3 regions of the Sporosarcina sp. P29 genome follow, and region 1 is predicted to be linked to each of the others. Evidence: riboswitches for the same ligand, from Rfam matches in the RefSeq annotation. Region 1 holds a riboswitch; each other region holds the start of a gene.

The links. Region 1 has a riboswitch for cobalamin ahead of CSV68_RS15265 (DUF4430 domain-containing protein). Riboswitches for the same ligand answer to the same signal wherever they lie in the genome.
Region 2: it holds a riboswitch for cobalamin, as region 1 does, so the genes downstream of both, CSV68_RS10080 (DUF4430 domain-containing protein) here and CSV68_RS15265 (DUF4430 domain-containing protein) in region 1, are expected to answer to the same signal.
Region 3: it holds a riboswitch for cobalamin, as region 1 does, so the genes downstream of both, CSV68_RS09695 (hypothetical protein) here and CSV68_RS15265 (DUF4430 domain-containing protein) in region 1, are expected to answer to the same signal.

What each region holds. Positions count from the first base shown of each region.
Region 1 is NZ_PDYX01000028.1:11,314-22,238, reverse strand. Features, by position in the region: gene CSV68_RS15300 (hypothetical protein) at 1-202, shown strand, start outside; gene CSV68_RS15290 (hypothetical protein) at 620-1,474, shown strand; gene CSV68_RS15285 (hypothetical protein) at 1,563-1,766, shown strand; gene CSV68_RS15280 (hypothetical protein) at 1,879-2,286, shown strand; gene CSV68_RS15275 (IS30 family transposase) at 2,441-3,484, opposite strand; gene CSV68_RS15270 (5-methyltetrahydropteroyltriglutamate--homocysteine S-methyltransferase) at 3,917-5,023, opposite strand; cobalamin riboswitch at 5,603-5,744, shown strand; gene CSV68_RS15265 (DUF4430 domain-containing protein) at 5,900-7,981, shown strand; gene CSV68_RS15260 (prenyltransferase/squalene oxidase repeat-containing protein) at 8,000-9,835, shown strand; gene CSV68_RS15255 (DUF4430 domain-containing protein) at 9,845-10,399, shown strand; gene CSV68_RS15250 (energy-coupling factor transporter transmembrane component T) at 10,400-10,925, shown strand, end outside.
Region 2 is NZ_PDYX01000010.1:6,287-17,211, reverse strand. Features, by position in the region: gene CSV68_RS10095 (O-acetylhomoserine aminocarboxypropyltransferase/cysteine synthase family protein) at 1-973, shown strand, start outside; gene CSV68_RS10090 (glycine betaine uptake BCCT transporter) at 1,014-2,504, opposite strand; gene CSV68_RS17330 (hypothetical protein) at 2,874-3,050, shown strand; cobalamin riboswitch at 3,191-3,375, shown strand; gene CSV68_RS10080 (DUF4430 domain-containing protein) at 3,519-5,627, shown strand; gene CSV68_RS10075 (S-layer homology domain-containing protein) at 5,707-8,031, shown strand; gene CSV68_RS10070 (energy-coupling factor transporter transmembrane component T) at 8,114-8,992, shown strand; gene CSV68_RS10065 (ABC transporter ATP-binding protein) at 8,974-10,644, shown strand; gene CSV68_RS10060 (ECF transporter S component) at 10,620-10,925, shown strand, end outside.
Region 3 is NZ_PDYX01000009.1:55,675-66,599, reverse strand. Features, by position in the region: gene CSV68_RS09730 (hypothetical protein) at 232-534, shown strand; gene CSV68_RS09725 (gluconate 2-dehydrogenase subunit 3 family protein) at 744-1,577, shown strand; gene CSV68_RS09720 (GMC family oxidoreductase) at 1,595-3,340, shown strand; gene CSV68_RS09715 (NAD(P)H-binding protein) at 3,435-4,871, opposite strand; gene CSV68_RS09710 (TetR/AcrR family transcriptional regulator) at 5,071-5,631, shown strand; gene CSV68_RS09705 (GNAT family N-acetyltransferase) at 5,692-6,156, shown strand; gene CSV68_RS09700 (MATE family efflux transporter) at 6,153-7,499, shown strand; cobalamin riboswitch at 7,597-7,787, shown strand; gene CSV68_RS09695 (hypothetical protein) at 8,040-8,261, shown strand; gene CSV68_RS09690 (ABC transporter permease) at 8,312-10,255, opposite strand; gene CSV68_RS09685 (ABC transporter ATP-binding protein) at 10,245-10,925, opposite strand, start outside.

The sequences.
Region 1 (10,925 bases):
AACTATAACTTTCTCATTTGCTAGTAATGCCTTTAAAGGTACTGAGGCAACAGAGACATTTATTTTTGAAGAATTAGAACTCAATAAAAATCTGAATGAAAAAGAATTGGAAATTGAAATTGATCGGATTTATCAGGCGTGGATTTGGAATAAGCTAAATGTATCGGGGGGTATTATTATAGACGAACCCAATACATGTTAATAATGCTTGTTAAATAAACGTATGCGATAACTGCAAAAGATTATAAAAAATATGTGACTTGTTTAATTTTTATCGGTCTAACAGTACGAGGAGTGATTAAAATGGAGAATTCTGTTTTGTGGTCAAAAAAATTCATACCAATTTATTTCGTAGTAGCTTTTTTAAGTTTTCTGCTCTTCAATAATTACATACAAGCCAATATATTAAGTACTTTATTAATCATTCTCCCTGTTATTGGTGTAGGAATAGCTAGTATTTTATTTAATTCAAAAAGAAATTAATCTACTTAAAAATAATTAGCTGCAAATGGTGTGGATTTTGGAATAAGGATTTGAAACCGATCAACAATAAGGCCATTATATTCAAATACGTAACTTATTTAACTTATCTCCGTCTAATAATATTAGGAGGGATAGAATGAAAAAGTACAGAGAAAGATTTAATATAAAAGGTATCGGGATTGTTACTGCTTTATTTATTTCTGTTGGAGCATTCATTTTAATTAATTATGTTATTCCAGATAATCTAACAGAGAATCAGGAGCGCCCTGTTGATCATGAAAATGGAAGTGTAGAAATCCCAGCTATTCAATTACCTAAAGATTCTTTAAATGCAGACATGGTTGGCTTATTTGTGTATAACGGAAAGATTTATACCCAAACAAACACAAAAATAAATGACACAGATGCAAAAGCTCTTAAAGACGAGAAACTTGGTACTACAAAAGGGAATATTGATGAATGGAGCAAGCAAAAAGACGATGACGAAGAGTTAGCTTCTACAATTGGTGAAATGGATGTTTATTCTGTGAAAGGCTATGATAAAGACTTTAGATTAATGGTTTATCAAAGGCAGGATGGAAACCATTACGCAGAGTTTTTTGAAAACCTTAATGGATTAACAATAAGCAGTGGGAAGGATGTATTTGGTAAATTAAATCTGGTGGGAAATGTAACCTCTGCCCATTGGAGCGCCTTCAGTGATTGGGATAACGATATTGATAATTATAAGCCGATTTTCGATATGGACGCACTAAATACCTTTTTAATAGAGCTGAACAAAACAAAGCCTCTTCCTCGTGAACAAAATTCAGACCCAATAAATAGTTCTCGAAACAATGAGGAATACAGAGAGCTAGCTTTAAAATTAAATGACGGTTCAACGGTTAACCTTACTCTTCTAAGAGATGGATATATCTATTATGGAATTACAGATGTCTATTTTGAGATGAATGAAGGCGTATTTTCAATGTTTTGGGACCAACTTAAGTAAAAGTAATATTCAACATTCTGGGGCAGTTGCTTAGTAAAATTACGCTTTTAATGTTCCATTATGCAGAACACATAAGGGGGAAGTTATTATGTTATCTAATTTTAAAGAACATTCGTGGCGTTTTGCTATCGGAGGTTGGGGAGCATTTGTTGTGTCGGTTATTTTGTTCTTAATATTTTATTATGATTTATACCTAATGCTAGGACTTTTAACCGCAGCAATAATTTTAACGATTGCGAACGCTATTTTTGTATTTTACACAAAACGGAAAACAAAGGTAGGGGAGAAGTAAAGCCTTTGTTTTTTAGACATCAACAATACAATATTATAAGCAAGCGGGCGCAATTGTTACAGAAACATTGTGCCAGAAACGTATAATATTATCCATATAGGAAGGAATGAAATTGATGATTTTATTGAATCCTGAAGAGTACGCAAAGGTTTGTAAATGTCCATTGGAATTAGCTACTCAAAGATGGTCATATTTTGAAAACCTGTATAAAAAACATCTTGAAGCAGTTTGCCCTACCTGCAATGCTACTAGCGGTAATTTATACTTTGCCGACGATGATAAAATTGATGAAATAAACATAGTCTATATTCGTTGTGGAAATTGTAAAGAAACATTTAATTGTGATGATACAAGATTACGTGATTGGAGAGCTGGCACGGGTTTTCTTGATCAGGTTCTAGATGTAATCAAGTATGGCAAGTCATCTGTAATGGGATTTGCTAATGATGATTTGTCAGAAGAAGAGTGGTTACAATTTGTAACGGATTCAACTAATAGATTATATAATGATAACTTGTAAATGGGTGTATTTAAGCGAACGGATGTAATTGTTATGAAAGGAGTATCTTAATAAGTTACCTAAATTGCAATATTAAATTAGCCACTTAGATAAAATCCAGTGTATGTATGAAGGGAAATGTGATCCCTCAATTAACGGGTTAGTTTTGAAAATACTATGCTAACCTAGCCAACTCTTCTTCAAACAAAACGGATGGCTGTCGATAGTTCAAAATCTTCCTGGGCAACTGATTCAGTGTCTGATAAATACGTTGAATAGACTCTGTAGAGTAATCAGAAATCGCTTTTCCTTTGGGAATATATCGTCTGAGAAGACCATTGTGTCGCTCGTTAGATCCTCTTTCATACGGTGCGTATGGACGAGCGAAATAGACGTCCGTGACCCCTTGAAGGCTCTTTGTCAGATTAGAAAACTCGCTGCCGTTATCCGACGTAATCGTTTTGAATACTTGAGAAAATAGCTCACCAAAATCCTGTCGTAACTGGCTGATCGCAAAGTCCACCGAATCATGATCTTGATCATCTAGGAGGATGGCATAATAGTTTCTCGTTTTACGTTCAACGAGCGTCAATAATGCGTTGTCATCAGACTTCTGTCCTTCTACCGTATCAATTTCCCAATGACCGAATTCTTGACGGTTATCAATTTCAACAGGACGTTCAGCGATACCCATGCCCAGAATACGACGGTTTCTTCGGATGCGTTTCACTTTGGTGTTCCTTCTCAATTTCATCGGCAAGTCTATATTTCGAACGCGCAATACATCTAAATCAATATAGTTATACAGGGTTTTCGTAGACACAGTAGGTCGGTCTTTCCACTCTTCTTGAAGGCTTGTAAACCCGACGACTGCATCTGGTGACCAGTCTTGATCTAGGATTTTATCACACGCGAAATTGACAAATTCATTGGCTATAAGCAGCTTACTTTTTGCACCGCACTGAAGTCGATTTCGTTCATATATCGCCTGTCCTGTTTCAGCGAAATAAGCTGTATAGGATGTGCGCCCAGTTTTGAGCTGGGTCGTGGTTCCACGCTTTAATTCATTAGCGATTGTTTGATGAACGCGTCCTAAGCGTCTACCGATCTCTCGGTTGGTATGTCCATCCTTGTGAAGCGCCTCGATTTGACCGCGCTCAAAAGCTGATAGGTGTTTATTTTTACGGTTTTGTATGGTACTCTCAAGTTGTGCCACTATAAAACTTCCTCTCATTGTTAGTCTCGCAACTTCAATGATACACGAATTTTATAGTGGCATTTTTTTGTTTGAATTTAGGTGGCTAACTTGATTGTACAATTGGCCTCTTAATAAGTTATGAAGAAAAACATTCTTTATTTTGTTGCGGGACTCCTGACTTACTTCGTAGTTTCAACTCTTATAGAATTATTATGAAAACAAAGACTGATTGTACAATCGGGTGCGTTTGCGTGATAAGGACAGTGCATCAAACGGGCCAAATACTTGCATAAGAATTTGCATCCAATTCCTATATTGGGCTAATTAAAGGAGTTCAAATAAATGAATTACAGTTACGAGGAATTTCTTGAGGACCTAAAATAAACACACACGCTTTTCACATAAAAGTAAAGAGTGTGTGTGTTTTGACGTAGAATTGAAAGTTTTTAAGTATTACCAGATTTCTTTAGACAGCTTAATAATATGTTCCATTTTGTCCCATTGCTCTTCTTCGGATAGACTGTTTCCTTCTTCTGTACTTGCAAATCCACATTGTGGTGATATTAATAAGCGTTCTAATGGGAAATGCTCCGAAGCTGCTTTCACTTTTTCTTTCATCGCATTTGCATCTTCTAATTCGGGAGTTTTCGAAGTCACAACCCCTAATACCACTAGTGTATCCTCATTTTTGATGTTCGCTAACGGTTCAAAACCACCTGAACGTTCATCATCATATTCCAATAAGTACACATCATAACCTAGCTCATCGAAATACTTAGAAACAGTTTCATAACCACTTGTATATAAATAAGCAGATTTATAGTTTCCTTTACACATATGTGTCGCCACAATCATATCTTCTGGTTTATTCTTTAATGACTCTTTAATTACTTTTACAAATAAATCTGTTGTGTCTGTTAATTTTAATCCTGTGAAATTCTCCATAATATTTGCTAGTTTTGGATCATCCAATGCGGATAGGATACACTCATCAAACTGTAAATATCTACAACCAGCATCGTAGAATGCTTGAATAGCGTCTTGATATACTTTAATTATATCAGCTGCTAAATCCTCGATATTTGGATAGATTTCTTTTTCCTTTTCTGAAAGGACTCGTTGGAAAAACATGGTTGGTGCAGGAATCGTATACTTTGCAAATTGTGAACCATCCCCATACTTTTCAACTAAGTCGGCTAGAAATTTTAAATCATTTACCATTTCATGATTTCCAAACGAAATTTTATCTGTTACTTTAAAGGATTCCGCCCTAGTTGTTTGTCCGACAAAATCATAACCTTTTTCAACTGCTTCAAATGAAACTCCTCCTAAGCCCCAGAAAAAGTCATGCATAAACCAAGAACGTCTAAACTCACCGTCTGTAATTGCCTTTATTCCTAAATCAATTTGTTTCTTTACTAATTTTTCAATTTCTACATCTTCCACTTGCCGAAGATCCTCTGCCGTCAATTCGTCATTTATGTAGGCTTTTCTCGCATCTTTAATGGCATCTGTTCTTAAAAAACTTCCAACATGATCATGTTTACCGATGTGTATCATATTAATTATCCCCCTTATAAAAATAAAAATTTTCTATAGTATTTATTCCATTTATTCAATCCACTTAAAATTTACACTTCCAAATCTACTAGACAATAGCAAGTGGGATAGGGAGCGACATCATCAATGTAGCATTATCTGCATGTACTTACAAGACTAATCCAATCATTCTGAATATAACCAAGTGTCTGTCGGTGAGATCTTTCTTTATTTGATTATGGATTTTAACGTTTGGGATTTAGTGAATCAATATAAAATATATATAAATAAAACTAAGAAGGAATATGACTAGTTGAAAATATATATAAATGAAGAGGTAACAAATTTCCAACTAGTAGATATAAAAAATAATGTAAAATATGGAATTAAGGATTAACTTTTACTCAATTAAGGGGCGGAGTTGTTGTGTAAGAATTACTACGCCTCAATCGGGTTCACCGCCCGCCCATAGGACATGCGTCCAGATCATCGAGTTCCAACTACTGTAAAGGTAGGGAGCAATTGAAGTGTAGATAAAATAGCGCGATGTACTTACACCGTCTATTGATTTTACCCCGCAAAAACTATATGCTTAGTAGCAGTTACATAGAGTATTTTGGTTCTTTGTCTAGTATGCAAAGAGTAAATAGGAATCAGGTGAAAATCCTGAGCGGTCCGGCCACTGTAATAGGGAGAGTATAAGCCCTAAAGTCAGGAGACTTGCCAAAGTATGTAAGCATGACACCTTCCGGTAAAGGGTGATTTGTGTATCATTCAATTTGTGCAGTTTAATTATTGAACATACATGGTCCCCATCTCATTCAGGAGGTGGGGACTTTTTGAATTCAAAAACGCTGCGTAGATGAGACCTTTACAAATAAAGAAAGGACGAGTTGGATGAAAAAAACGAAGACAGCCTTCATGAAATATAAAAACTATATGTATTACAGCCTCATCGTTTTACTCCTATTTAGCACGATTACATATGCGACGATTTCTCATGAACAAGCCGCTACATTTAATTTCAATGAAAAAGTAGAGGCTTCTTCGCTGAAATTAGCTGGTGGGGGGAGTGATCCTTCCGACACCGAACCGGATCAAACTATAAAGAGTGATACCGATGAAATTGATTCATCAAAATCACAAGAACCGACTAATACAGACAAGCCAAAAGAGGAACCGGAAGAAAAGCCCCAAGATAATCAAAATATCCAACCGGAACCACAAAATCAACCACTCGACAAACCAGGAACTACCAATGCACCAGATAACACACCGAAAACGAATACGAATGACAAGAGCCAAACACCTGCGGGCAGCAACAATAAACCCCTACCAGAAAAAACTAAACCGAACACGAATCCAGAGATAGAAATTGTCGACGTCGCGGACCGACAAAATCGCTACTTTACGACGAACATTAAAAACAACGAAACAGTTACCGACCCACAATACGTCGTCACTGTAAACCACTTAAACGATTCACTCATTCCCCAGGAAATGAACGTGAAGCTAAATGGTAAGCAGCTGAATGACTTTACAGGCGGAATCACATTAATTGAAGGTATGAACGATATTCAATTCCAAGTTACTTACAAACAATCAGATAAGAAGGTACTCCGTGTCAGTCAATCGTATCGTGTGATGTTAAATAGTGACGACATCATCATTACGACGGACCTAAAAGATCAAACGGTGATTGAAGAGATACTGACATTCAACGCGACAGCTGCACAAGGTGAAAAAGATGTGAAGCTTAAAGTATTTAGTAATGATCAGGAACTTAAACCGCTAGCAGGAAATGCGTATTCAGCCACATTAGCTGAAGGAAAAAACACTCTTAAGCTCACCGCGCAGCTATATGGGAAGAAAGCGGAACAAATCTACACGGTGATTTATGAGAAAGAAAAAATCACTATTTTATTGAAAACCGACTTAAAAGACCAACAAGCAAATAGTGCAGAGTTTTCATTCTACGCGAAAGCGACCGCGAGTAAGGTGGATGTTCCCCTTAAGATTACCGTCAATGATCAATTGGCAAAATCGTTGGATGGCACGAATTATAGTGTGCAGCTAATCAATGGAACGAACACTATCAAAGTCGTTGGACAATATGAAGACGAACAATTGGAACGGCAGTATACAATCACCTATAAAGATCCGAATGTGAACGAAAAACCACAAGTCGATCCGGATGCACCGAAACTAGTGACCGATCTGAAGTCAGGTAGCACGGTCAAAGGGGATATTAAGACGATTAATGTCTGGCCGGTGACCGCTTCAGGTGAACGCATTCGAGGGAAAAACGTCCAAGTGCAAGTTAATGGGGAAAATATTCCATTCACCTGGGATGACAGCTCGAAAACGAGTTATAAACTGACATTGCAGACGGGACAAAACAACGTCACGATTAAAGTATGGGACGATGAAGGGCGCACGGTGACCGAAACATTCACGGTTACATCAGTAGCGCCAGCAGAAGACGGTGTCATCGGACAAGTAACGATCAGTCTAGAAGCTTCCGTATTAGGAATCCCCTATCTCATCAAGCCGACGAAGATGGATATACACCAAGGCGAAAGAGGTTCCTATATTCTGGATCAACTACTGCGCAATAATGGTTATGAATACGGTAAAACTGGAAACCTCGACAGTAGTTTCTATTTGCGCGACGTCAGTAAGCCAGGCATGTTGAACGGACTCCATATTCCTGATGATCTGTGGGAAGTAGTCGAGCAGGTGTCCACCACTTCAAATCGGGACATCTACTCACCAGACAGCCTAAGTGAATTCGATTTCGCTAACGGCTCCGGCTGGATGTACAGCGTCAATGGCGATTACCCGAACTATGGATTCTCGGACGCCTATTTCCTCGATGGAGATGTAGTGCGCGTTCGCTACACACTTCATTATGGTAAAGATATTGGCGGACATGATAGTTCAGGTGATAGCGAAGCGAATTGGAATAAAGAATGGTAAGGAAAGCGAAGTGACGGAATGAGGAATATCTATGCATGGCTAGTGACAGTTGTGATGATGACGGCAGTACTTTTGCCGTCTGTTGCGTTCGCGACACCTGAAAAAGAAGAATCGTTGCTACACACCATCGAACAAATCATTGCGTGGAAAAAACAAGATGAACATATCGCAGAGTCTGATCCGTTGCTGAGCAAGCCGTTTCTTGCGCATGCAGGGAACACAAACGGCGACTGGTATCCGATAGGCCTCGGCCGTATTGGCTATCCTGACGATTACCAGGCGTATCTTGCAGTCATCAAGAATAATGTGATCGAACGCTATAAAACGAAAGATCAGCTCAGCGATATGAAAGCGACGGAATGGCACCGGATTTCATTGGCGATATTGGCAGCTGGCGGTGATCCGACGGCGGTTGGGGATAGTAACTTGATCGCGGACGGCACGTATAACCGTGGATTGAAAACGTCTCTAGGTGCACAAGGTATCAACGGCTGGATCTGGGGGCTGATCACGCTTGACAGTATGCGTTATAAAGTGCCGGATGACGCGGATATGACAAGGGTCGAGATTATTAAAGAAATCATCTCACTACAACTGGAAGATGGCGGTTTTTCGTTCTATCAAGACGAAGCGGAGACTGATATGACCGCGATGGCGATCCAAGCACTCGCGCCCTATTACCAGAGCACGGAAGAATTCACTTATACACAAAAGGATACAGGTAAGAATTTTACGAAAACGATTCATGTGATTATCGACGAAGCACTAGCGAAGTTGTCGGATATGCAAACAGCAACGGGGGGCTTCAGCACGTTAGATGACGATAACGTCGAAAGTGCAGCACAAGTACTCGTTGCGCTAACGTCACTCGGTATTCATCCAGATGAAGACGAACGCTTCAAGAAAGGCGATCACACATTACTTGATTTCATTATGGACTATCAAATGGAAGACGGAGGTTTTGTTCACGCAAAAACATATAACGCGGACAATCCTTCTTCCTTACCAGATGAATCGAACTCGATGGCTACGGAGCAAGTTCTCTATGCACTTGTATCGCTCTACCGACTGGAAAATGGCTACCGTACAATGTATGATTTCCGTCCTGAAAATCCGCAAGAGATGAAGGAACAAATGGTAGAGTTGATGAAAAGTATTCAGAATATCGATGAACATACCGACGCCAAACAGCTTCAGCAATTGCTTGATACATATGAAAACTTCCCAATAGAGGAGCGTTCCTATGTCTACAACTTCCATAAACTCGCTGAAGCTGCAAAGAAGCAGTCGATCCAGCTTGATCTTCCTGCATTCAGCGAAGCGTATGAAGTCAATACGACTGGCAATGGAGTGATTGCACCGATCTATCAGGAGCAAACCGCGCCACGACATATTACCGAACAAGATGTAGAAAAAATGAACGTGATTCCTACACCTTTGACGACAGAGCATTATATTGACGTCGTTTCGATGATTGACCAGTTCGAACAAGCAGATAATAAAGGCGACTATGAAAAAGAATTGGCTCAGCTATACGAATATAAAAAAGAAATGGAGAAAATAGAAGCCGAGATCCAAAGCATTAATGATATAGTGCTCGATCAACTGTATCCATTCAATGAACTAACAAGCAAAGATCAAGACAATGTCGATGCGATTCTTACGCGATTTAATGCGTTATCTCCTTACGATCAAGGAAAAGTCTTGAACTATGAAGACCTCAAGAAATCAAAAACTCAAATTGATAATGCCGTGCGAGCAAAGCGAATATCATGGGCACTTGGAATCGTTGCAGTAGGTTTAATCATCGTAGTGATGAGTAGAATCCAAAAAAGAAGGCGTCAAAGAGATTAGAGGGATATAATGAAGAAAGATCTATTAGTTGTAGCATTCGTCCTCTTTATCGTCGGGTGGCTCGTCACGGGAACGAAGATTCAATCGGTAGAAGAGTATTACTTGACCCATATCGACGAAATTACGGAAGACTCGGAGACGGTGACCCTTGAAATACGCAGTGACACCGTTCTTGATTCAATGGATAAGTTGAAACCGGGTCTTGAGAAATATGTTGAACCAGACGGCGAGATCCTTAAAAAAACGGAGTACGTACTGCGCAGTGGCGATACCGCATTTGATTTACTCGACCGCGCAACACGTCATCATCGCATTCCGATGGAGTACCAAGGAGCCGACTACAATATTTATAACAGTATTTACGTCCAAGGCATTAATTATTTATATGAGTTCAATTGTGGTCCGTTAAGTGGCTGGATGTACAAAGTAAACGGCGAATTCCCTAGCCGTGGCGTTAGTCAATACGAGCTGCGAGACGGCGATGAAGTGGAGTTCCATTACACGTGTGATTTAGGTAGAGATCTAGATGGCTATATACGACAATCAAAGAAAGTAGGAAACTAGATGAGCGCATTCTCAAACTTTCACCCTATATTGCTACTTGTCTACGTTACAGTCGTTCTCGTCACGATGTTCAGCTCGTTTCATCCGATCATCGTGGCGCTTGCTTTGATCGGTGGCATTCTGTACTTCTTCATGCTGCACGGAATGCGGACAGCAAGTAAAGACGTAGTCTATTACTTTTTCGTCTTTCTACTAATTGCCACAACCTATCCATCGTATGTACATAACGGTTTCACCCCATTATTTTTCCTCAATGACCACGCGGTAACGCTTGAAGCGGTGACGAAAGGACTCGTTCTAGCAGGTGCTATTGTCGCCACGTGTTTTTGGACGAAGAGTTATTTCGAGATATTTACGACGAATAAAGTGCTTGCTGTACTGACACGAGTGTCCGCTAACCTCGGCATTCTCGTTTCCATGCTATGGCGTTTCATCCCATTATTTAAAACGAAATGGCATGAAAAGCAAATGGCACAACGCGGAATAGGTTTTTACAAAGTAAACAGCAGAGTGGAGAAGTTTCGTC
Region 2 (10,925 bases), on a different contig from region 1:
TGTTGCAGCAAGTAATCTTTACGGTGGTACATATAATTTATTTGCCGTAACATTACCGCGCTTCGGCATCAACGTAAAGTTTGTGGATGCTTCGGATCCTAAGAACTTTGAAGCGGCCATTACAGATAAAACGAAAGCTTTGTTTGCAGAAACAATCGGTAACCCGAGTTTGCAAGTGCTTGACGTGGAAGCTGTTGCGAACATTGCACACGAAAATGGAATCCCATTGCTAGTAGACAACACATTCCCATCTCCATATGGATCAAACCCTATCGAGTATGGTGCAGACGTAGTGATCCACTCAGCAACGAAATGGATTGGCGGACACGGTACGACTATCGGTGGTGTAGCAGTAGATGCAGGGACATTCGATTGGACACAAGGTAGATTCCCTGGCTTTACAGAGCCGGATGAATCGTATAACGGCTTACGTTACGGAATCGACACGGCAGCAGCGGCTTTCGCAACGAAATTGCGCGTGCAATTGCTAAGAGACTTCGGCCCATGCTTGTCGCCGGACAGTGCGTTCAACTTGTTGCAAGGTTTAGAGACACTTCATTTACGCGTGCCTCGCCACAATGAAAACGCGCAAAAGGTTGCGGCCTTCCTGCAAGAACATCCAGCTGTAGAATGGGTAACCTATACAGGTCTAGAAGATCATCCAACGGCGGAATTGGCCAATAAACATTTGAAAAACGGGTATGGCTCAATAATCGTATTTGGTATCAAAGGTGGACGCGATGCAGGAAGACAAGTCATCGACAATGTAGAAATCTGGTCTCATGTAGCGAACGTGGGAGATGCAAAATCACTAATCATTCATCCGGCTTCTACTACTCATCAGCAGTTGTCCGTAGAAGACTTGAAAAATTCAGGCGTCAGCGAGGAGTTAATCCGCTTGTCTGTAGGGTTAGAGTCAGTAGACGACATTATCGCAGACTTGAAACAAGCAATCGAAAAAGCCTCAAACTAATAAAAAAATGAACACTACGCATGTGCGCAGTGTTCATTTTTTATTTTCGTTTTACTTTTTTTCGCTCTTCTTTTAAGGATTTGAATAGCGAGACGACCATCATGATCAGTATGATGGAGAATGGTAAGGCGGCTATGATGATGACGTTTTGAAGAGCATCCAACCCACCAACATATAATAGAATAATCGCAATGGAAGACTGAATGACACCCCAGACAACTTTTAAGTTATTAGGTGGAGTCAATGAACCATATGACGACTGCATGCCGAGTACAAATGTTGCTGAATCCGCTGATGTAATGAAGAATGATGTGATCAGCAAAATAGCGACAACTGAAATGACGAATGACCAAGGCAATCCACTGAACATCTCAAAAATCGTCAACTCTGTTGCAGTTGAGGCTAGATCGATAATGCCTGCCTTTTGTGTTTCAATAGCTGTCGTACCAAATGCTGAGAACCAAATGGCGCTCAATACTGTCGGTACAACAAGCACACCGATCATGAATTCACGAATTGTTCTACCTTTCGAAACACGGGCAATGAACATGCCGACAAATGGTGACCACGCTATCCACCAAGACCAGTAGAATAGTGTCCAGTCATTCAACCATGAACGATTTTCAGGTGTAAGTGGTGCTGTACGGAAACTCATACGAATGAGGTGCTCTAAATAACCTCCGATAGAATCAGTGAACATATTGAAGATCAGCAATGTTGGACCGAGTGCAATGATAAAGACCAACAGTGTAAGAGCTAATACCATATTTGTATTTGATAAAATACGAATACCTTTTCCAAGACCGCTCCATGCGGATATTAGGAATAATACAGTTACGACCCCAATAATAATAAATTGAGACCAGAAACCGATCGGTACACCGAATAAGTAATTCAAACCTGCGTTGATCTGGACTGCTCCAAAACCAAGTGATGTTGCGACGCCGAAGACAGTAGCGAAAACTGCAAAGACATCAATGACGGTTCCGAGTTTACCTTCTACACGATTACCGAAAATTGGACGAAGTGTAGCAGAAATCAATCCAGGCTGACCCTTGCGGAACTGGAAGTAAGCTAGTGCTAAAGCGGTCATACCGTATATGGCCCATGCGTGGAAGCCCCAATGGAAAAATGTTGAACGCATCGCTTCTTTATACGCTTCTTTCGTTTCAGTAGGTGCAGTAGCTGAACTTACTGCATAATGTGAAAGAGGTTCTGCAGCTCCATAGAACACGAGTCCAATTCCCATACCGGCGGAAAATAGCATCGCAAGCCAAGAGAACATAGAAAACTGCGGTCTATCACTGTCTTTCCCCAATCGAATCCTGCCGAGTGGACTGAATATCAAATAAACTGAGATGAAGAATAACATAGAAACTGTCAGCAAGTAATACCAGCCGAATGAATCAGAAATGAAGTTTCTTATAACGAGCGTGACAGCCTCAAAGTGATCGGGAGCAATTACACCATAACCGACTGCCAATACGACCGCTGCTAATGTAATATAAAATGTTGACGATACTTTTTTCATAGGTCCTCCTTTTTTGAATGTAGTTTGTGAAATGAGCTAAGTACATAATCGAAAAGCACAATAAAATTGCACACATACACTTCACATTACCCATTTAATCGCCCATGTAAACGCTAAATAAAAGGCGGTTTGTTGACAAAATCATTACTAGTGAAAATAAAAAAGACGAGAAAAATTCCTTCTCGTCCAATATGTAAGTTGGTTCTGTAGCGCAATTCATTTACTTGCCCATAGTCATTAGCTTGTGCTTGTGTCAGTATACATGAAAGTTGAGGGTGATTTCCAGCTAGAAGAACAATTTCCTTTCATACACCAAGAACCGTAGCCATGTTATACTATAGAAACAAATGAAATGAGGAGGGGATTTTCGTGCAATATTCACAACCTAAGATGCTTCAGCTCGTAAAGCATAGCCCAGAGTTAAACAGGCGATTGAAAGAGATTATGAAAGAGCATGAGCTAGAGAAAAGCTTTGCATTGAAAGCACTTTATCATGCAGAAGTGAAAGATGGCGGAGTCTATCAGCGGGATTATCAGGAGCTGTAAGCATTCACTCACTTATATAGCACGTGATGAAATAAATAATATTTACAAAAAGACCGATGAGAGATTCTTTCATCGGTCTTTTATACTATTCTTTTGAAATAATAAAAAGTAGCAGGTGAGCATGTGATATACTAATGTAAAATTGAATAGAATATTTTGGTTCTTTACATTATTGTAAAGATGAAAAAGGAAACAGGTGAAAATCCTGTACGGTCCGGCCACTGTAAATGGGAAATATCTTCAAAACACCACTGGTGAAATACTGGGAAGGTTGAAGATGTGATGATCCATAAGTCAGGAGACTTGCCAAAATACCATGCGTTACGCCTCCCAGGAAGAGGTATGCATATTGTATTGGATGTAATAAGTCATTAACTGAAGTCCGCTTATACATAGTGCCCTTGTCTCTTTCTGGAGGCAAGGGCTTTTTTACGTTCAATTACCAAACTAGGATAAGGGGGAAATCATTTGTTTAAGCGTTATGTATCTATCATTGCAAGTGTTTTACTAGCAGTAACGATGCTGTTACCTGCAACGAGTTTAGTTGCTTTAGCGAATTCGGATGTTCAACAAAGTAATATAAGCCCGCAAGCCGCTAACTACTTAGTGGATGTCGAAGTAGAAGGTTTATCGGGGGGAATTTTAAAAGAAGCGGTTCAAGTTACAGAAGGACAAAATGCATTAGATGCATTGAAGAAGGCACTGAATAGCCAGAGCATAAAATATACTGTGCAAGAAAGTGATTTCGGGGCGTATGTAACATCAATTGATAATGAAGAAGCAGGAACATTAGGCGGTTGGGATGGCTGGAATTATACAGTAAACGGACAAGCTCCTTCTGTTGGAGCCGCTGCTTATGTCTTGAAAAATACTGACGTGGTGAAGTTCTTCTATGGTCGTTGGGCCGCTATGTCTACGTCTACACAGGTTATAGAACATAGTGATAATCCCGCAATTACTGTGAATCTAATAGGAGATACTTTTACGTCAGCAGCGCTAGAGACGGCGAATTGGACTGTCGAACCATCTAATTTAACAATTTCTACAATCACCCAAAATACGGATCAGCAAATTACAATTCAATTAAAAGGCAAAGTGGAACGTGAAAACCTCTCACTAGTTGCAACAGAAGCAGCTGTGGTAGGGAAAGCGGCAGATGCATTACAAATTACAGTAGTTGCGAGTCAAGAACGCGTACCTGAAGCAATTAAGAAAGTCACAGATTATATACTGAGTAAATCTGTTTCGAGCGAATGGACGGCAGTTGGTTTAGCAAAAGCCGGAGCAACTGTACCGGAAAGTTATGAAGAAGTATTCGAACAAAATGTCCAACAACAAATCGTTGCGAACTTGGAACGTCTAAAAATAACAGATGCAGAACGTTTGACGATAGCGGCAGCAGCGATAGGGAGAGATCCTAAAAATATCAATGGTATCGATTTACTGGATAAAATTTATAACAGTATAAGTATTAGAAATGTTGATACGATGACTCGCCAAGGAACGAATGGTTTGATTTTTGCATTAGTTGCACTCGATACGAAAAACTATGAAGTTCCAAAAGATGCAAAATGGAACCGCGAAAAGATAGTTGAGGCTCTTTTAAGCTATCAAAGGGCTGATGGTGCGTGGAGTTTAGCTACAAGTAATACAGGGACTGCGAGTTATGATATGACAGCAATGGCTCTTATTGGATTAGCTCCATACAATGAGCAACCAGCTGTTAAAAAAGCTGTCGAGAAAGCAGTTACTTTCTTGTCAGAAAGCCAAGGTTCTACTGGTGGATTTAACGAAACGTTCGTAGGTGGCATTTCTAGTGAAGCCACTTCGCAAGTGATCATTGGACTGACAGCAAATAACATCGATCCCCAAGGAGAACGTTTTACAAAGAATGGCATCAACTTGATCGATCATTTGTTAAGCTTCCAAACAGAAAATGGGGGCTTCAAGCATACTTTAACGGGTTCGACAGACGGAATGGCTACAGAACAAGCGATTCAAGGTCTTGTAGCATTTGATTTATTTACAAAAGGTGAAGGGCGTTTATATGACTTCTCAGAAAAATCAACGCAACTTGAAGTTTCAAGTCATTCAACTCTTCAAGGGATTCTTAATGACAGCCTTCTAAAGGTGCAGAAAAATAAAAATGAAATTTGGTCTCCTATTTTTATTGAAAACACGGAAATGATTGAAGGATATTATGTTGTGCAAGCTGGAGAAAATGGAACGAAGAAAGAAACGGAAATTCCTGAAGGAACGAAAAAAGTATTTATTGTAGATAATGATCGTCCATATCGTTATTTCGATGCCGAAGTAGTAGAACCTTCTCATACGTTTACAGTCACGTTCAACAGAGAAATTCAAGACTCGAAAGTGAATTTAAATAAAATCTATGTAGAAGACATTACAGGCAAGCGTGTGCCAGCCACAGTGAAAGCAAACGGTGTAACAGTTACTGTGACACCTGAAACAGACTATATGGAAGGTCAGTTATATTCTTTAGTCGTAATTGATCCAGTCTCTGCAGAAGGAATAACAATAAAACAATCTGCTCGTAAATTATTCATTATTAAATAAGGAGGTATGCTTTATTTCTATCATCAAAAACTTCACAAAAATAACAGCAGCATTCGCATTAGCGAGTGCCGCTATCCTCATGCCGGTTGCACCTTCATTTGCAGAGCAGCCGACACCGATTTATGAAAATCAAGCAACGCAGACGCTGCAACATTCCATTACAATTTCTAATACAGAAATCCCTATGCCGTTGTCTACCGTCGAAGTACAGGAAGGCGATACGGTTTTAAGTGTATTGAAACGAAATGTTGAATCAAGAGGCATTCAAATGGAATACAGTGGCGGAGAAGGCGCGACTGCATATGTAGAGGGGATAGATAATGTATATGAATTCGACCGCGGACAAGGCAGTGGTTGGATGTACAGCGTCAACGGTATCTTTCCAAATCGCGGAGCGGGCGTCATCAAGCTCATCCCTGGCGATAAAGTGGAGTGGAAATATACGACGGACTTAGGTAAGGATCTAAACGCTGATCTATTTCCTTTCCGTGAAGACTTGGAGCCGAAGATTTCAGTGTCAGGAATTACTTCGGGAGCAACAGTTACGAAGTCTAGCCTTTCATTCCAAGTACATGCAGCGAGTTATTTCGGAACAGCACTTCAACCGACAGTCACCGTAAACGGCAAGCCGGCAGTTGTGACAGGAAACACAGTAAATGCGCTATTGCAGAGTGGCGAGAATAACATCGTCTTACAGGCCGCGGATGCGAAAAATGATAAAGTGACAAAATCAGTGAAGGTGACATATTCACCAATCGCTAACCCTGAACCGAACCCGTTACCAAATCCAGTTCCAAATCCAAATCCATTACCGAAGCCTCCGGTAATGAAACCAGATCCAACACCCGAAACGCCATCAACTAAAGATTACTCAAAGCTTGTTACTTCAGCCATTAACCAGGCGAGTGCACAAATGCTTGCAGGACCAATCGATAGTGAGTGGCAGGCAATCGGACTTGTGAAAGCGGGCAAGAAAGTACCTGCTTCTTATACAAATGAATTCTACGAACATTTGCAAGACCAAGTGATTAGTAGGTCCGGCAAAGGTCGTATGAAGATTACGGATGTACAACGTTTAACGATGGCCGCTGCAGCAATCGGTATTGATCCGATGAATGCAGATGGCAAGGGCTTTAACTTAATCGATAAAATTTTAAATAGTGAAAAGCATATGACGGGTGCGGATAGCCTGACATACCAAGGCAATAACGGGATCATTTTTGCGTTGATTGCCCTTGATACAAAAGGTTACCAAGTGCCAAGCAACTCGAAATGGACACGTGAGAGCCTAGTTGAAGAGCTATTGAAATATCAGAAAGATGACGGATCGTGGAGCTTGTCAACGAGTAAAGAAGGCTCAACAAGCTATGATATTACAGCGATGGCATTGATTGGAATTGCACCTTATACAGATAAGCCGGAAGTTCGTAAAGCGATGGATCGTGCAGTGAAATTCCTAGCGGATGAACAAGGTCCAACTGGTGGATTCGACGAAGCGTTCGTTGGAGGTATTTCAAGCGAAGCGACATCGCAAGTTATCATCGGTCTAACTGCAAATCAAATTGATCCACGTATACCGATGTTTACGAAGAACGGTATCAACTTAATTGATCACCTGTTAAGTTTCCAAACATCTGACGGTGGCTTCCAGCATACAGCAGGAGATAGCCGTTCGAATGCAATGGCAACGGAGCAAGCATTGCAAGCTTTAGTAGCATTTGATTTGTTCACGAAAGGCAAAGGTGTATTGTACAACTTCACGGAAGTACCTGTCATTCCGTCGCCAAAGCCAGATCCTGAACCAACACCGGATCCAGATCCGAAGCCAGATCCAAAGCCAGATCCAAAGCCAGAACCGAATCCAACTCCACAGTTTACGGATATTCAAACACACTGGGCAAAGGATTATATTAATCAAGCAGTGGAGCTAGGGATTGCGAGTGGCTATAAAGATCAAACGTTTAAGCCGAATCAATCACTGACTCGTGCGCAAGCGGTATCTATTTTGGTTCGTGCATTAGATTTGAAGACGGACAAGAAAGCACCATTCCCTGATATACAAAAGTATGCCTCAAGTACACAAGGAGAAATTGCAGCTGCGTATCATCATGGTTTGGTAAAAGGAAAAGACGGTAAATTCATGCCGGCACAAGAAGTGACACGTGCACAAATGGCGCTTATGTTATACCGTGCGTATGAAGTGAAGAATGGCGAAATGTATAAGTTCGAACAAATAGCACCTTTCCGTGATATTCGCTTATACAATATGGAAGCTGTGAAAGCAATGAGCATGCTATATGATTTGAAGATGGCAAAAGGGGAGAACGGCAACTTTATGCCAAGTAACTCAACGTCTCGTGCACATGCTATGAAAATGTTAATGGAGTTTTTGAATACAAAATGATCACACAATCTTGCACCCGCGTGGTGCAAGATTGTCTGTCTTTAACGTGTAGTAGGTTGAGGGAGTAGGAAGGGGAAGGGTTATGGGCAATGGAATACAGGCAATTCACCCTTTCGTGATGTTTTTTTATTATATTTGCCTTGGTTTTTTTGCGATGTTCTTCAATCATCCGATCTTTTTACTAGCCGGTTGCCTGGCATTAATTGCGGTTAATTTATCACATGACGGTGGACAAGCGATGAAGCAGTGGACGCCGTTGATGATGACTATGACTGTGCTAATTATTGTGATCAATCCCTTGATTAATTCAAGAGGGACGCATGTGTGGTTTGATCTCTTTGGAAAACAAGTGACACTAGAAGCGATGCTCTATGGTGTCGTGACCGCAATGTCGTTGTTGATGATTCTTCTATTATTCGTTTCATTGAATATCGTCCTGAACGGTAATAAATTATTATACATTTTTGCAAGAATTCTACCGAGGACTGCATTTCTGATTATGATGTCCATCCGTTTTGTGCCATTGCTAAAAAGGCGATTGACTGAAATTCAGGATGTTCAGCGTCTGAAGGGCATGACGATGACACAAGGAACATTGCGTGAGCGTGCGAAGAGCGGAATGTCGATGTTACAAATTCTACTATCGTGGTCTTTGGAAGAAGCTGTGGAGACAGCAGATTCTATGAAAGCACGAGGATATGGATCCGGTACAAGACGTCCGTATATCCCATTTCGCATGACGAAGTCTGATAAACGTTGGTTGAGTTATTTACTCGTAGCTTTCGTCATAGGCGGCACGGGTGGATTGTTGGGCTATGGAAAGATCATTATTTATCCGGAACTTGGTACATTGCATCTATCATTGCTTGATTGGGTCGTCTTCGCTTGCGGCATGGCTGTCGCACTGTTTCCAGTATTTGTAGAAGGGAGAGAACAACTGAAATGGAATTATTCAATTTGAATCACGTCTCGTTTTCTTTTCCAAACACAGATCAGTATGTGCTAAAGGACATTTCACTTTCCGTCAATGAAGGCGAGTTCCTTGTTATTGGAGGCGCAAGCGGTAGTGGTAAGACGACTTTATTGAAGTTATTGAAGAGGGAATTGACGCCGACAGGAAAACTTGAAGGGGAAATTCTCTATAAAAATAAGTTGATCCATGAGTGGGGAGAGCGGCAGATGGTCGAGCAAGTCGGCTATGTGTTCCAGGATCCAGACAATCAAATCGTCATGGATGAAGTGATGCAAGAGATTGTTTTCGGGCTAGAGAACTTAGGGTACTCTACATTTGAAATGCGTAAACGGGTAGCGGAAATGGTGCATTTTTTCGGAGTGGAAGACTTGCTGAGCGCAAAGCCTTCTGAGTTGTCGGGTGGTCAAAAGCAATTATTGAATCTACTGTCGGTACTCCTTATGAAGCCGCGTGTGCTATTGCTCGATGAACCAACATCACAACTTGATCCGGTAGCAGCAAAAGAGTTGATACTGATGCTTGAGCGTCTGAATAAAGAAACGGGCATGACGATTGTTTTAGTCGAACACCGTTTGGAAGAATTATATGCGGTGGCGGACCGGGTCGTACTGATGGAATCAGGTGAAGTTCGGTACGAGGGAGACAGTCGTCAAGTCATTGGAGCGTTATATGCGGATTGCGCAACACAGTTCTTTCCGTACTTACCTGCATTCGCACGGCTTTATATGGAATTCGAAGAGATGCCTATCGTTTCGGCAATTCCTTTGACGGTGAAAGAATGTAAACAGTGGATCGGTCGTGACGAGCATGAAATAGTGCCTGTAGAGGCGCAATTAAATCAATCGAAAGAGCGATGGATACTTGAGATGGACGATGTGTTTTTTCAGTATCAAAAGAAAGCACCATTCGTCTTGAAAAGTTTTACGTTACGCATCCCGAAAGGTCAGTTTTTTGCGATGGTTGGAGGAAATGGCAGTGGAAAGACAACTGCTTTACGCGCAAGTCTCGGCAGTATAAAACCGCAACGTGGCAAAGTCTATTTGAATGGGCAGGATATGAAGAAAATGAAGGATTCTGAGTGGCTTGGAAAAATTGCGTATTTGCCACAAAATCCGCGAACGTATTTTGTCCAGCAAACGATTGAAGAAGAAATGCAAAGTATTGGTGAACGTTTGAAACTACCTGATTTAACTAAGCGGATGCATCATTTACTCGAAGCATTCGACATTTCCCATTTACGTACGCGTCATCCGTATGATTGCTCAGGTGGAGAAGTCCAGAAAGCGGCACTTGCTTGTATTTTGTTAGGTGAACCCGAGATGTTGTTTATCGATGAACCGACGAAGGGAATGGATCCTGTTTCCAAGAAGCATTTAGGTGAGTTATTGTATAGTTTGCAGCAAGACGGACTGACGATTTTCATGGTGACGCATGACATTGGCTTTGCGGCGAGTTATGCACAACGGTGTGCGATGATGTTTGACGGAGAAATTGCGGCGGACGGTACACCGGATGAATTATTCAAAGGCAATTATTTCTACACGACGGCGATTAATCGTGCGACGCGGGAAACGAAACAGCCTGAAGTTTTGACGTATGAGGAGGCTGTGGCGACATGGGCCGTTCGCGAAAGTATTTAGTAATTGTTTCATTTGTATTATTATCTTTGCTTGTCGTTTCAATCGTGTTCTTTCATTATAGAGCGTATTTGTTACTTAGCTTGATCATGATCGCGGCCATTATGATTCCGTTTTTCGCCCGTTTTGAGTGGCGGGATGTAGGGGGAAGAGAGGTCGTCTTGCTAGCGATGCTTGCAGCGATTGCGGCAGTTGGACGTGTTCCATTCGCTGGACTACCCAGCATTCAGCCGACTTCGTTCATCATCATTATGGCGGGGTTAGTATTTGGTGCGGAGTCGGGC
Region 3 (10,925 bases), on a different contig from region 1:
TATTAGGCATGTCTACATCCATCATAGCACTTCCATCGCCTTTCTTCAGTTTTCTCATCTTGTTATATAGTTTTTTTAGTTTATGTATCTGTTCAACTATTTGCTATCTTCTTCGCTAAATCGGTTGTCGGTACTAAAGAATCACTTCTAGATTTATATGTTTACAAAACGCAAATGCGGATATTACTAGTATATGAAAGATTATTAAACATCTAGAGGAGGAAGTTTATAATGGATTTAAACAAACTTAAGAAAAATAATTTATTAAAAGTAGGAGCGGCTGCCATCCTTTCTGTCGGTGTCCTCAGTGCTTGCGGAGACGATGACCCAGTTATCGATGAAAATGATGATGTTGAAGTAGATCAGCCTGCAGATGTAACACCAAACGATGATGTAGATGTCAATGAGCCAGAAGATGGTACAACAGATGATGACGTAGATGTGAATGAACCTGCAGATGATACAACAAACGATGACGTAGATATGGAAGAGCCGGAAGTAGATACAGAAACAGATACTGAAGAGAAAAACTAATGAATTGTAATCTATAATACAAACAGAAAAGCCCCCTGAAATCACATAGTGATTTCAGGGGGCTTTCCTTGTTGCATATTTTCCGTGAACTTTGGCGTTTACCATATGCAAAACTCCATATTATGTATAATCTCCACCCTTTCATCACAACATGACAAGTAGTAGTGCATTAGTAAGTTATGAAAGTCCTATACAAGGAGGAGAACCAAGTGACAGAACCTAAACCGCATGAAGATACACAAAAAGGGATTAGTCGTAGAAATTTCATGAAAAATACCGGCTTAGTGGCTGGTGGTCTAGTTGGTGGATCATTATTCGGTGGTCTGCTAACTAACCAGCTACAAAAACCAGGCGCACCTATTAACTCAGAAACAGAAGGAAGTCACCTTTTAGAAGCACGTACATTCTTTAGTAATAGTGAAGACTTTCTTATCCTTTCCGCTGCTACTGAAAGGTTATTTCCTACAGACGATTTAGGCCCAGGCGCTATTGAATTAGGTGTCCCCTACTTTATCGACCGACAGCTTGCTGGCGAATGGGGCATGAATGCAAAAGAATATATGAAAGGGCCATTTTTGCAGATAGGGGCGGTAGATGCATATGAAAGCCAAGCAGACTCGACCCAAGATCAAGGCCCAAATGCTGAAACGCAAGTACCTACACCAGCCTTTAGATATCAGACTCCTATGACAAGAGGAGATATTTTCTTGGAAGGCGTACAAGCATTAGAACAAACCGCTCAGGAGAAATTCGAAACAAACTTCCGGAAGTTGGAGCCGCAACAGCAAGATGAGATTTTACAGATGTTCGACGATGGAAAAGCGAAGATGAACGGTGTCGCTTCTACTACGTTCTTTAATCTATTATTACAAACAACCATTGAAGGTGCTTATGCTGACCCTGTCTATGGCGGGAACCGCAATATGGAAGGCTGGAGGATGAAGGAATTCCCTGGTCCACGTATGAGTTATACAGCGGATATAGAAAAAGAAGACTTCATCGTAATGAAGCCTGAAAGCTTACGAAATTACCAAGGTCACTAAAAACAGGAGGAACTCATATGGCGAAAAAATTAAAAAAGGTAGATGTAGTCGTAGTAGGAAGCGGTTGGGCGGGTGGAGTAGTTTCTGCAGAGTTAGCCAAGGCCGGATATCAGGTAGTAACGCTTGAACGGGGTAAAAAACAAGATCGACAAGACTATGTAGGAGTTAAAGATGAATTACGTTATACGGATCGTTACGAGATGATGCAAAACTTATCTCCTGAAACGATTACTTCACGCGTGAAAATCGAAGACACCGCTCTCCCTGTCCGGACAAGAGCAGAAATGATGGCTGGGACCGATTTAGGTGGAGGTAGTGTGCACTGGGCAGGTGCTACATATCGCTGGAGAGCTATCGATTTCGAATTACGTTCTAAGACCATTGAACGGTATGGTAAAGAGAAAATACCTGAAGGCATGACGATTCAAGACTGGGGTATTACGTATGATGAAATGGAACCTTATTACGATAAGTGGGAGAAAACCGCTGGAATTTCAGGTGAGCCCGATCCACTTGGTGACAAGCGTTCAAGTGATTACCCTAACCCACCTATGCTAGCATCACCGGCAGTAAAATTATTTAAAGAAACGACAGAGAGAATGGGTTATCATCCCTTCCAAGTTGCTGCCGGTAACTTATCACAAGCGTATACCAATCCAGACGGCGAAAAATTAAATGCTTGTATGTTCTGCTCATATTGTACGATGTACGGCTGTGATTTCACGGCTAAATCAGATCCATTGGCTACAGTTATTCCAACTGCACGCAAAACTGGAAACTGCGAAATCCGGACCAATTCTTTAGTACGTCGTGTTCTGCATAAAGATGGTAAAGCAACCGGGGTTATGTTCACTGATACACGTACAGGAATTGAATATGAACAACCAGCGGACGTTGTCGTGTTGGGGGCATTTTCCTTCACTAACAATCGTTTGTTAATGCTCTCTAAAATCGGAACACAGTATGATCCAACAACACGCAAAGGAACAATCGGCCGTAACTTTAATGGACAATTCAATATCACATTCCTTGGAGCTCGAGGGTACTTTGAAAAGAAAAAGTTCAATCTCTACATGGGCGCAGGTGCTCTTGGTGGTACTATGAGTGACTTTGCGGGTGATAACTTTGATCACTCTAATGTAGACTTCATAAACGGCGGCGGTATCGAAATGCGTCAATACGGTGATGGGGCTATTTCTACGAACCACGTCCCAAGCGGCACACCAAAATGGGGACCTGAGTTCAAGAAAAACTCAATCCATTATGCGAATCGTTCGCTAGTCGCATGGTATACACCTGCTGTTATGTCATGGTGGCATAACTACGTAGATTTGGATCCAACATACAAAGATGAATACGGAGATCCCCTATTACGTATAACGAATCGTTACACGGATCACGATCGAAATATGGCGAAATTCGGAATCGAGAAATGTAGTGAAATCATGAAAGAAATGGGTGCCGATATCATTGACGAGGATGAAGTGCCTGAAGAGTTCGATCATATCTATTCAGGTGGTCACTACGCAGGCGGAATTATTATGGGGGCGGATCCTGAAACATCTGCAGTGAATAACTATCTTCAAATGTGGGAGATGGACAACTTATTCGTAGTAGGTGGTTCCGCATTTCCTCAATTCGGTGGACATCATCCGACTTCAACTATTGGCGCATTGGCATATCGGGCAGCAGAAGGTGTAGAGAAGTATTTAAATAATGGCGGTCAGCTTGCAGAAGCGAAGCAAAAGACTTTAAACGCCTAACAAAACATCTGGTTCTATCGTCTATTTATGTACTTATTGAATTCAAATAATCAAAAATCCAGATTCGCAGTGCAACACTGCGAATCTGGATTTTTTATCGTACATTAGAAGCGACAATTCCTAATCGATCACGTTCAATTGCACCCAACTTATACATATGTTGACGGAAACAAGACATGACAAACGCGTGCATGTTGGCTTGTGTTACGTAATAAACAAACCATGGAATGGAAGGGAGATAATCATGAATGGCAATGATTACTTCATTTGACCCCGGAATTTTTCGAAACTCCATTCTGCCACGTTCATTGGAATCAGGATCCATTAATAATCCACCCGTTATATAGTAAAGCGAGCGATCTTTTGTACTACGATCAGCAGAATAACTAAGTTCTAATAGTGTTCGATCGCCTAGGAAACCGATGCGACAGTTTAATTGGTCGTCTACTTCCGTCTTGACCCAAGGATTAAGGAAAGTAGAAAGCCACTTAACGTAATAACGTGCAGTCTCATCAGCTGTCCAGCTATGAGGCAACGCGATTCGTTGTACAGATCGTACATCCTGTTTAAGCGGCCCCATTGGTGATTTCTTTTTCGGTGTTTCTTTTTCTTTCTTTTCTGCTTCAAGCGCTTCTCTTGCCGCTTGAATAAATGGAATTTCACCGTCACTAATACCTTCCATATAATGTTTCGGACTCACAACCATTGGATGTTTTAAGCTTTCCACCAATGGATAGACAATTTCTTTCGGTGTTTGTGTCACCAGACGCAACCAAAGCCTTGATAGACTTAGCGAGAAGAATGGAACATCCAACATTCGTGAAGATTTTCCTGCTACTTCTGCAGTTTTTTCCATCATAACTTTATACGTCATAACCTCGGGACCACCTATATCGATAGATCGTTGCGCAGGTTCAAAGTCTAGTATTAATGAGCTTAATGATTTCATCACATCATCCAGTGCGACCGGCTGTGTATCGGAACGTGTCCATTTAGGTAAAACCATTATAGGAAGCCGTCTAACTAGCTTCGACAAAATCGGAAAAGAAGAACCTTTCGGACCGACAATTAGCCCTGCACGTAATGCAGTGACAGGAACGTTATACGAGCGTAGAATACGTTCCACTTCTAAGCGGCTCTTCAAATGCCGTGATAAATCTTTTTCATCTTCATCTGGAATAATCCCACCCAAATAGACAATCTGCTTAATCCCTTGTTTTTTTGCCGCCTGTGCAAAATTATCTGCCAATATTACATCCATATCTTCGAAAGTTCCTTGAGATAATTTCGCTGATTTCAGCATGGAATGAACGAGATAAACCGCGACATCAGCACCAGCTAAACTCTTCTCCGCATCTTTCATAGAAAATAGATCACAAGAACGCCATTCTATATCTTCCGTATTCTGCCTCTGATCACCATTTCGTGACAGACCAATCACTTTAGCTTTTCCTTTAAGTTTTTTCAATAGATTATTGCCGATATAACCACTTGCGCCAGCTACAGCTACAACCAATTTCCTTTCACCCATACAATCTCACCCTCTCTTGTACGTATACAGTAAAACTACCCATTCCAAGAGTTTTATAAGCCTATATATTTAATTAATACTACTTTTAAGCAGTAGTCTTTGCTTTTTTCATTAAAAGTATTTATAATAAAATGAACGATGAAAACTATATTTGTTTTTTAAGTTTTACTTGATATGTATAAAGATAGGGGTACGATAAATGAAAGCACGTATTATGAAAGCTTTCCTCGAAGAAATTCATGAGAAAAGTATGAAGTTCACAATGGATGATCTAGCGAAAAGACTGGGCATCAGTAAACGAACGTTATACGAAAATTTTTCTTCAAAAACGGAAATTTTAGATGCGATTATTGACTCGACATTACAAGAGTTTGATGAAAAAACCGATATCATCATGAAAGACACTGAACTACAACTTGTAGATAAGATCAAGAAAGTCATTACAGTTATCCCAAAGTATAATGATTTTTATAACTGGCAAATCCTCGATCAGATGAAAAAAACACATCCCGTACAATGGGAACGCGTCCACTCTGCACTTCATGAATGGGATGAACTGCGCGAATTAATTGAACAAGGTATTCATGAAGGTATTATTGCCGATCAAAATGTAGAGTTACTAATGAAATTGATTATAGATGCAACGAACTCCACTCTTGATCGAAAGTTTTTCTACGAAAATCGCATGACCGTAACCGAAGCACTGGATTCTATTGTGGACATCCTGTTGTTTGGATTTATTAAGAAAAGTGACGACTAAAAAACTAATAAAACACTAAAAGTTTTTCTGTTTTACAAAATATGAAAGCGAGATGGAATTATGAGCCTCCACGCATGTGAGGTAACGAATGAAAATTGGCAAGATGTTGCCTATTTATCCGTACACGAAAACCAAAAGAACTTTATTGAAAGCAATTCATTTTCACTAGCACAATCTCAATTTGAACCAGAATGGAAATCCATTGGATTATATGATGGAGAAGAATTAGTCGGCTATGCGATGCATGGACGTGAAGCAGATGGCAATGTATGGCTTGATCGTTTTATGATAGATCAGCATCATCAAGGTAAAGGTTATGCCAGCAGATTTCTTAAACTCCTACTTACCAGAATGGAAGAAAAGTATCAATGCGACAAGATATATTTAAGTATTTATCCAAGTAATAAAGCCGCACAGCATTTATACGAAAAATTCGGTTTTAAGTTAAATGGAAAAATTGATGATGTAGGTGAATTCCCTTGCCTCATCATGGAACTTGATCTTCAAAGGAGTCCTTTGCAATGAATTCATCTTCACCCAAATTCAATCAATTGGATACTGAGCCAGTAGGACGTATCTTTTTACGTTACCTAATACCTTCAACTGTCGGTATGTTACTAATGGCAATCAATATTGTGGCGGACGGCATCATGGTTGGTAATCGATTGGGTGCAGAAGCATTAGCGGGAGTCGGAATTTCGGCTCCCGTTTATACTATCTTTTTTGCTATTTCTTTATGGATTGGTATAGGTGCCGCCACAAAATACTCCATGGCGATGGGTGCCAAAGATATTCAGAAGGCTCGTTCGATTTTCACACATGCGATTCTTTCTATATTCTTTTTCACCATTATACTAGGCTTGACCGCCTTTATTTTTAGGGATCCGCTAGCGTACGCACTAGGAGCGAATACGACCACTTTCCCTTATGTATCGGAATACTTATTTGTGATTTTACTGTTTGGCTTTATCTTTACTGTAGAGAACACATTTAGTATTTTCGTACGGAACGACGGAGCACCAAATCTTTCAATGGCGGGGCTAATTGTGACTTCTGTCGTGAACATCATCTTGAATTATGTGTTCTTATTCATTTTAGATTACGGCGTTGCCGGTGCTGCAATTGCTACAATTATCGCTTCTTTTTTGGGCATGCTAGTACTGGTCACCCATTTCTTTAAGAAGAATAATAACTTGAAACTGATTCGTTTAAAGTTCAATAAAAAGTTGTTTTTAGCAATCCTATTTGTCGGATTCCCGAGCTTTCTATCTGAGTTAGGGATTTCTTTCTTTACCATTACACATAATATTGCGTTTGAACGGATGGCTGGTACAGAAGGTGTTGCAGCATTCTCTATTTTGAACTATGTGCACAGTGTCATGCTAATGCTATTCTTAGGAATGGGTGGTGCAATTCAGCCACTGATCAGTTATTATCAAGGCTCTGGCAACCGAGAAAGAATGAAGGAAACCGTAAAAAAGGCCACCCTTACTGTAGTCATCGCAGGTGCTGTGTTTTTCCTCGTTGGCCAGTTTGCAGCGGGCCCTATTGTATCGATTTTCGGAGACTTCCCACAAGCCGTCAGAGATTTGGCCACTACCGGAATTAATTTATTCTTCATTGCTTATTTATTCACAGGTACAAACTTCGTGATGATGACGTATTATCAGTCAGTCGGCAATGTACGGATGGCCACTTGGATCACCGCTTCTCGCGAAATTATCATTATGTTGATTTTCTTGATGATCTTACCACGCTTCTTTGGGCTAAATGGTATTTGGCTATCTATCCCTGCGTCTGAGTTTATTGTATTTGTTGGAGTATATTTATATCAACGAAACGCGACTCGTCATTCGCTGAGTGGGTAACATGATTACAGACAAAAGTTATAGTGCAGATCCTATATGGATACTGCGCTATTTTGTTCCTTTCATAAATAATAGTGATATACTGAAAGAGCAACTGAATATCGTGTTAGAGATAGGTGCGTTTATTTTTCTTAAACGCTTAAAAGGGAAATCGGTGAAAAACCGATGCTGTCCCGCAACTGTGAGTTGGAGTATAATTCGTTACCACTGTTTCACCGCAAGGGAAATGGGAAGGTGAATTATACGTTGAAGACGAGCCAGGAGACCTGCCTAGATCAGTACACACCAATACCCTACGCGGATAGGAGGTGTCAAGTGCGGCTTATGAACAATCATACACAAGCCGACGTACGAAAAAACGGGATCAGGACATTCAATAGGTGGCTTCGATACAGCTTCTATCGATCCACTATATATGAATATCCGACTGAACCGTTTAATTCGTCATGGCTTCCCACTTAACATCCTTCCAGGTATTTACCGGACGGATGTTTTTTCATGTCAACGAACCAATACAAAACACGATGAGGAGAATGAACTATGCACAATCAAACAATTGATGACTTTACAAACTTATTAAAGGATACACTGATGTCGGATCGAGTAAGCACTCACTCTACCCCCCTTCCCATACTAGTAAAAGATGTAAAGAAACAAATATCCGAAGATTCCACTAATAACTCTGCAGAAAAAGCTAGACAATTGGCTAATTTAGATAAAGCATATCAAATCGTAGTAGCTGAATTAGTAGGTAGTAACTAATTTATAGTAAAACACCCCTGACTTTGATTTGTGTCAGGGGTGTTCTTGTGTTATAGAGATTCTTTAATGACACGCTTATAATTCAATACGGAAAGCAAACCAAATATAGAATAAAGTGCTGTGTAGATGAACATCACAATAATCGTTGGTGTCAGCATTTCAGTACCAAATAAGAACCAGCCGGATTTCACAGCAAAATAGCTGTGAAAAAGACCGACGATTAATGGAATACCGAAGTTAAATAGCTGTTTTCGTTGAACCCCTTTAAGTAAATCTGTCTGTGTAAAGCCGAGTTTACGAAGAATGGTGTAGTTGGATTTTTCATCTTCACTTTCATCCATCTGTTTAAAGTATAGTATGCACCCAGACGTTACAAGGAAAGCGAGGCCAAGGAACCCGACGATGAACATGATCATGCCCGCAGCTTGCATTTGTTCAATTCTTTCTTCAACCTTCGATTCATGCCCTGCCCAGTCGTTTATCCCCAATTCATTAAATAATTCATTTGCTTTTTCCACATCATTTTCATTGTCAATATCCACCCCATGATACTCTGTAAATTCGGATGTAATAGAAGGATCTTTGTCTTTATTCATTACCTGGAATACTTGATCATCCACTACCGCGACAACGAAAGCATAGGTCACACGCGTTGGGAGAACTGCTACCCTTTCCGTCCCTTTTAGTGTCAGATCATACAAATGCTCTTTACCTTGAAATTCGACTTGCTGATTCTCTTGGAATTTCATGAAGTTTTCCGTCAAACTATCGGAGTTGACGAAGAGCACTTCCTTTTCTGCTACGTCTATCTCCGACAATCCTTCATCACTAATGACGATCATTTCTGTATCGGTATAACTCACATCTGGACTATCCCCAACCGGAATAGATAGAACTCTCGATAAATCAACAGGTGTAGTCAATAGATCAATAGCTGTCTCTGTAAAGGCGATGCCTTTACTTTCAAGTGCCTGTGTAAACTCCATTGCACGTGTTTTATCAGGAATGGTAAAGTCAGCAGGAATAGTTCGCTCTACTGATTTCTCTACTGAATAATACGAGATATAACTTAACGAAAGTAATGCTATAGATAGCGCAGATAAAGATGTAATAATCATTAATAGAAAAGAATTCGATTTCATTCGAAACATAATCGAAGAGAGCGATAGTACGTCGTTAACGTTCAAATATCCTCCTTTACGATTACGAATCAGGTTAAAGATAAAGCTGACCGATCCTTTATAAAATAAATACGTTCCTACAATCACGGAAGCGAGTATGACAATCATCACTAGAAATAGCTGATTCACGAGGAACACACTACTAAATAATCGGGCTGATAAATAATAACCAACTATTATGAGGAGAATACCGAACACACCGATGACCGCTTGAAATACTGTCATCTTTTTCACTCGTTGCTGCGTCACAGTAGTCACACGGAACAAAGACAATATACTTTGTCGTTTAATAAATATCGCATTCATAATCAAAATCAATACAAAGATTGCCGCAAATACGACCAATGTCTGAAATAATGCCTCTGAAGAGAAACGCAAAGTCGCAACATCCATTACACCAGTGACCTTAAATAGAATCAGCATGAGTAATCGGGACATTGAAAACCCTAAAAATATCCCTACAACGAGAGAACCGATGTATAACACAAAATTCTCGACACTTAAAATACGAAAAACAGTTCCTTTCGTCATCCCGATCAATTGGAATAATCCAATTTCCTTACTGCGGCGTTTAATGAATAGATTGTTAGCATATAGCAAAAATACAGATACGATAACAATCAAAAAAACTGAACCTGATTTAATTGCTGCAGCACCTTTCACTCCTCCAGTTGCTTCGTCCAATGCTGGATCAAACTGCAAAGTTACGAATGAAAAGTACAAGCCTACGCTAAAAACCAGAGCAAAGATATACACATAATAATGCTTTAGATTTTTCTTGATATTGCGGAAGATTAACTGGTTAAGCGTCATATTGCACACCACCCAGAACACCTTGTGTTTTGATAATATCATTGAAAAATTCGTTTCGTGTTTGGGCTCCTTTATTCAGTTGCGTATAAATTTGTCCGTCTTTGATAAACACGACACGCTCACTAAAGCTTGCGGCAAGTGGGTCATGAGTGACCATCACAATAGAGGCATTTCGCTTCGTGTTGAGATCACTTAGTTTGTTTAACAAATCAGATGCCGCCTTTGAATCAAGAGCGCCTGTTGGTTCATCCGCAAAAATGATGCTTGGATCATGAATAAATGCTCGGGCAGCAGATGTCCTTTGCTTTTGTCCACCTGATATTTCGTTCGGATATTTCGTAGCAATTTCTGAAATCCCTAATTCTTCTGCCACAGCAAGAAACTTTTCATTGGCTAGTTTTCTAGAAACTTTCTGCACCGATAAGGGAAGCAGTATGTTTTCTTTTACTGTTAACGTATCGAGTAGGTTATAGTCCTGAAAGATAAAGCCTAGATGCCGTTTTCGAAATTCGGCCATTTGCTTTTCTTTCATGTCGTTGAGGTTCTGCCCTTCTATACTGATTGTTCCCTGGCTAACGCGATCAATGGATGAAAGAACGTTCAGCAGAGTCGTTTTCCCCGAACCCGATGCTCCCATGATACTAACGAATTCACCTTTTTCTACTTCAAG